2 regions of the Exiguobacterium sp. s46 genome follow, and region 1 is predicted to be linked to the other one. Evidence: riboswitches for the same ligand, from Rfam matches in the RefSeq annotation. Region 1 holds a riboswitch; the other holds the start of a gene.

Region 1 (3,170 bases):
CATCTCGACGTATTTCGTTACTTGTCGATCCATCAAGTATAACTCGATCTGTTCACGGTAGGCTTTATAGTGATCGGATGCGATATGCGCTTCAAGTGCCTCTTCATCCCGATACACTTCATACAGCATGAATTGATGCTCATCCTCGATCGATTGATGTAAGGAATAACGTAAGCACCCTTCTTCTTTTTGTGAGGCATGATAGACCGTTTGTAGAATCGGGAAGACTTGATCCGCAAGTCCTGCTTTGATTGTAAGTACAGCGTTGACGACGATTTCTCCCATGTTTCATTATCCCCTTTCGTGATTACCTGTATCTGTACCCATTTTCACGAAAAGACACACGTCAAAGGAGCTTGAAGATGCAAACTCAACTTTTTGAAGCACTTGAACAATTCGAACCGACGATGATCGCGTTACGTCGTGATTTTCATCGACATCCGGAACTCTCTTTCCAGGAAGTCCGCACACCAGAACGAATTGCAAACTTTTACGCGGAGCAGGGCATCCCTTATCAAACAGCCGTCGGAGGTCGTGGTGTCGTCGCGACGATCGAAGGCAAACAGCCTGGTCCGACGATTGCGGTCCGTGCAGATTTCGATGCTTTACCACTTCAAGAAGAGACGACGCTTGCCTTCCGGTCGATCCATCCCGGTGTCATGCATGCTTGCGGGCATGATGGTCACACGGCAATGGTGATGGCCCTGGCTGCTACGCTCTATCCGTTACGTGATCAATTGCAAGGAACGATTCGAATCATTCACCAGCATGGTGAAGAGGTCTTTCCCGGTGGAGCCATCCAAATGATTGAAGCCGGTGTCCTCGAAGGTGTCGATGCGATTTTTGCGACACATCTCGAAAATGATTTACCGGTTGGTACGATTGGGTTTCGGGAAGGACATACATTATGTGCGATCGACGAATTCGAAATCATCGTTCATGGTCAAGGCGGGCATGCCCAAGCACCACATAAAACAAAAGATGCGCTCGTCGCTGGAGCGCAGCTCGTCTGTAACTTACAGCATCTCGTTAGTCGACGGGTCGACCCGTTCGAGCCGGCAGTTCTTGCAATTGGTTCTTTCCATGCGGGAACGGCGCCGAACATCGTCACGGGTGAAGCACGCATCGTCGGTGAAATTCGGACGTTCAATGAGACATTGCGGCATCAGCTCCGGCAAGAAGTCGATCTTGTCGCCAAAACGACATGTGCCGGCATCGGTGCTACCTATTCAATCGACTTCACGACGGGTTACCCGGCGCTCTGGAATCATCCGGACGAGACAAAACTTGTTCAGGAAGCCGCTTCTTTCTTACCGGAAGCATCCGTCCGGGCACTCACACCAATGATGGCTGCGGATGACTTCGCGCATTATCTAACACATGTCCCGGGAAGTTATTTCTTCACTGGCTCCGGATATACGGACGGTCGCGTCAACTATCCACAGCATCATCCGCAGTACGAAATCAACGAACAGGCGTTGTTGATTGGTGCGAAGACACTCGGAGCGACGGTTTTACGTGCCTTAAAACCTAAGGATTGACTTTATTTCTGTGTGAATGGTATCATCACAACAATGATAACGAATGACATCAACTTCATATACCCTTATCAAGAGTGGACCGAGAGATCTGGATCGATGACGTCCCAGCAACCTGCGCATAGCAAGGTGCTACGACCAGCAAAGCGAAAGCTTTGGTTGATAAAAAGCGGCGACTCCTTTTGCAACCAAGCGAAGGAGTCGTTTTCGTTTTCTCGCTGTCAGACATACAATGGGGATTTCCCACGGAGAGGAAGAGACAGATGGAAAAAGCAACATTTGCAGGTGGATGTTTTTGGTGCATGGTGACACCGTTTGAAGAATTACCAGGAATCGAGGGAATCGTATCAGGTTACATGGGCGGACACGTCGACAATCCGACATACGAGCAAGTCAAAACAGGAACGACGGGACATCTCGAAGTCGTCCAAATCACGTTTGATCCGAGCCTGTTCCCGTACGAGCGTCTGCTCGAACTCTACTGGCCACAAACGGATCCGACGGATGCAGAAGGTCAATTCCAAGATCGCGGCACGCAGTACGCACCAGCGATCTTCTATCATACGGATGCACAGCACGAAGCAGCGATCGCTTCCCGTGACGCCCTTGCTGCAAGCAATCGTTTCAAACAACCGATCGTGACGCGGATCGATGCCGCTTCTGAATTTTATCCGGCGGAAGAGTACCATCAAGACTTCCATAAGAAAAATCCAGAACACTATAAAAAAGATCGTGCTGCTTCTGGTCGCGATGCTTTCATCGAGCAGGAATGGAAAGATACGACGACGGTCTAATCACTTCGAACCATATACAGTAGCTGAAACTGATTTCAAACATCTCGTTCTTACCCTACTTTCAGTAAAAAGTGGAGGATGATCGAGATGTCGTGGAATCAGTTTTTTTTGTATGTAAAAAAATGATGTCTTCTTTACCAACACCCTTACATAAATTTGTAATCGTTTACAAAAGAAGCCTTTTGTTTTACGGTTAATAAAAATTAACCGGTTAAAAAGGAGATCAGTGCATGGAACAAAAAGCGATTCACATGTTAGAGAACTATGAACAGTTAAAAGTGATCAGTGATCCGTTACGAACAAAAATCCTCATGTTTCTCGTCGAAAAACCACACACGGTACATCAGTTAGCCCACTTGCTGACGTTATCCCGCGCGAAGGTCCTCTATCACGTACGGGAACTTGAAAAGCATGACTTGATTCGTCTCGTCCGTACGGAAGAACAGGGCGGCAATCTATTGAAATACTATCAAGCGATTGCTCGAGGATACATTCCTGCCGATCATCTACTGAACTTCGTCGAGACGAATGAAGCGACCCGGCAGTCGTATCTTGAGGTACTAGACCGGGCAAAGACACGCGTTCTTACGGCTCCGACAGCTACTTTTTCTCCTTCATCTTCGAACATCGAGGACTGGATGAGCTTATCACTTCAAAAGGAACTGGCGATGTCTGAAGCCGATTTTCGGCAGTTTGCTACAAAATATCGTGCTCTATTGGACGAGTTCACACGGTCCCCTTCACTAGACAAAAAAGATAAAAAACACTTCTATATCATGACGACTGCCTTTGCAATTGATGAACCACTATTTGAGAATGACGACGTCTAAACCGGAGG
Region 2 (3,170 bases), on a different contig from region 1:
GGAATTACTGGCGCGCGCAGAATTCGTAACGAAGCTGCAAGCCATCTGTCTTTCATGTGGTGATCCGGCTTCCCGGACACAACGGTTGATTGATGGAAAACCAGCGAACTACGATGATCCGATCATCCTAGTTGGCGCTTCAGAATCATATGAGCCACGGTGCCGCCATTGCCATGAGGTGCCTGGAAAACCGAAGCCGCTCCAATCGGTGCAGCACCAAGAAAATTAAAAAAGACGAACCGGTCGCGGTCGTCCTTTGATGTAACAGCTATTCGCTTCTAAGTGAATAGCTGTTTTTTTATTATCCCGTTTCCTGTGAGAACCGGCTTGAGCGTTCGATAAAACGGATCGTCTCACGAACGATCAAATCCTGATCATGATCGAGGGTCGCGACGTGGTACGAGTTCAGTAAACAGTAGCTTCGTTTATCATTCGTTCCGATGTGCTGATGCAGATAATCCGAGCTCGACGGCGGGACGACGTGATCGGTCGCCGAGTAGAGAATTAATGTCGGCAGAAGGATCGATCCGAGGCGTCCTTTCGTCTCATCCATCAGACGGACGAGTTCGAACGCACAACGACTTGGAACGAGGTCATAGATGATTTCGAAAGCAGACCGTTTGATGTCCGGTGCCCCTTCTGGTAAATACTCTGGACCGTCCTCGAACGAAAGTGCTTCGTAAGAAGGAACGGAAAGAGCAGCATTGATCGTAATGATGCCGGCAAACGGAATGCCGTCAGCGGCGAGCGACAGTGCAAGCGTCGCACCCATCGATTGACCGATGACGAAGACTTGATCGCATGTTTCTTGTAAACGTTCATAGCCGTCTTGCAGGCTTTGCTTCCAACATCGAGCAGTCGATTGTTCAAACTCGCGGACGTTCGTTCCATGTCCACGTAAGCGCGGGGCATAGACGGTAAAACCTTCAACAGCGAATGCCTCACCGACGTCCCGGACACTTTGCGGAGTGGCGTTAAAACCATGACAGATTAGAATGCCGATCGATCCACCTTGAAAATAAAACGCTTCAGCACCAGTCAATACAGGATAGTTCATCATTACTATTTTTCCTCCATTCATGAAAAAAACTCGTCGACGTCACTGCTTGGACGCCCACGAGTTTTTCACCGTATCATCCAAAGCCGCGCTTTGCTGGTCGGAGCACCTTACAGATTGCAGGTTGCCGTGAAGTCATAGAGCCAGGTCTCTCGTTCACTCTTGATAAATATCATATTGGAATTGTCGGAATAATCATTGAAGCGATGGTAGCACGACCAAAAATGACTTGTCAAATCTTTCTTGACGAATCATGATCCGTTGAGTAAGCTAACTCATAACTTGTTCATCCATCGATATGCGCCAAATGGATTATTTTTGCAAAGTTGGTTGACTTTTAAAGTTTCGACCCGTAATGTAAAAATTAGTTTTACGACATAAGCAACAACGCAACAACACACATACGAATTTCATACCGCAATACTTATCCAGAGAGGTGGAGGGACTGGCCCTACGAAACCTCGGCAACAGACTCATTATGAGCACTGTGCCAATTCCATCAGACAGATGTCTGAGAGATGAGTAGAGTGGATTCTGCCACTGTGCGGATCCAGGTCTCTTCTTGTTTCTCAAGAAGGGACCTTTTTTGTTGAATGAAGGGGGAAAACGGAATGATCGCATTTCATCAAGTCAAGAAAACGTACGTCACGAAAGATCAGACGATCGCAGCGCTCGACGGTGTCGACCTGACGATCGAAAAAGGCGAAATCTTTGGTGTCATCGGCTTTAGCGGTGCCGGAAAAAGTTCACTGCTCCGCTGTGTCAATCTATTAGAACGACCGACGTCAGGAACGGTGACGGTCGATGGAGAAGATTTAACGCAACTGTCTCCGAAAAAATTGCGCCAAGCAAAACAACGGATCGGGATGATCTTTCAGCACTTCAATCTATTGAATGCGAACACGGTCTTTACGAATGTCGCGAAACCACTCGTTCTCGCAGGCGTCAAGAAAGACGAAATTCGCCGCCGGGTGACGGAGTTACTCGAATTCGTCGATCTCGCGGACAAGGCGGATCATTATCCGGATCAATTGTCGGGTGGGCAGAAACAGCGCGTTGGTATCGCCCGGGCACTCGCGACGCAACCTTCCGTCCTCTTATGTGACGAAGCGACGTCAGCACTCGATCCCCAAACGACACATCATATTCTCCAGTTATTAAAACGGATCAATGCCGAGTACGGGATCACGATTCTCTTGATCACCCACGAGATGGGCGTCATTCGTGAAATTTGTGACCGGGTCGCCGTCATCGAAGCTGGAAAGTTGATCGAGTCAGGAACGGTCTTCGATGTCTTTTCGAATCCAAAGACCGAGACAGCGAAAAACTTCGTTCGCTCCGTCATGCACGACGAGATTCCAGCATCGATTCGCCAGTTGATCGAGTCCCGGAATGCACATCCGATCTATAAGATTCATTTCCTCGGACATCACACCGGGCAGCCGCTCTTATCGCAAGTTGCGAAACGCTTTGACGTCGATGTCAACATCTTGCACGGTAGCATCACGGAGTTGCAGGAGACACCGTTTGGCACTCTGCTCGTTGAACTGATCGGTGAGCCGGCTGAAGTAAAACGAGCGTTACACTACATCGATCAGGCACAGGTGACGGTCGAGGAGGTACTTGCCCATGCTAGTTAATTACAGTGATATCTGGACAGCATTTTTACAGACGATGACGATGGTATCCGTTTCGCTCTTATTCTCGACATTGATCGGCTTACCACTCGGGATCCTGCTTGTCGTCACGCGAAAAGGAGCATTGCTTGAAAATGTCCCGCTGTTCACGTTCTTCAACAGTATCGTCAATATTTTCCGCTCGATTCCGTTCATCATCTTACTCGTCGCGATCATCCCGTTGACGCGCTTGATCGTTCAGACATCGATCGGAACAGAAGCCGCCATCGTCCCGCTCGTCTTTTACGCTGCACCGTACATGGCGCGTCTGATCGAGAGTTCTTTACTCGAAGTCGATAAAGGCGTTCTTGAAGCAGCAGAAGCGATGGGCGCGACACCGTTTCAAACGATTTTCCGCTTCCTCCTGCCGGAAGCACTCGGTTCACTCATCCTGAACTTAACGATCGCGACGGTTGGCTTGATCGGGGCGTCAGCGA

Evidence for each region. Region 1 has a riboswitch for S-adenosylmethionine ahead of msrA (peptide-methionine (S)-S-oxide reductase MsrA). Riboswitches for the same ligand answer to the same signal wherever they lie in the genome.
Region 2: linked by a shared signal. The riboswitch ahead of KNQ08_RS11165 (methionine ABC transporter ATP-binding protein) and the one ahead of msrA (peptide-methionine (S)-S-oxide reductase MsrA) in region 1 are both predicted to bind S-adenosylmethionine.

What each region holds. Positions count from the first base shown of each region.
Region 1 is NZ_JACSMY010000002.1:292,217-295,386, reverse strand. Features, by position in the region: gene KNQ08_RS13040 (putative quinol monooxygenase) at 1-285, opposite strand, end outside; gene KNQ08_RS13035 (M20 metallopeptidase family protein) at 363-1,541, shown strand; SAM riboswitch class I at 1,604-1,707, shown strand; gene msrA (peptide-methionine (S)-S-oxide reductase MsrA) at 1,802-2,332, shown strand; gene KNQ08_RS13025 (winged helix-turn-helix domain-containing protein) at 2,563-3,162, shown strand.
Region 2 is NZ_JACSMY010000001.1:2,167,477-2,170,646, reverse strand. Features, by position in the region: gene KNQ08_RS11175 (thymidine kinase) at 1-229, shown strand, start outside; gene KNQ08_RS11170 (alpha/beta hydrolase) at 302-1,060, opposite strand; SAM riboswitch class I at 1,128-1,229, opposite strand; SAM riboswitch class I at 1,479-1,582, shown strand; gene KNQ08_RS11165 (methionine ABC transporter ATP-binding protein) at 1,669-2,697, shown strand; gene KNQ08_RS11160 (methionine ABC transporter permease) at 2,687-3,170, shown strand, end outside.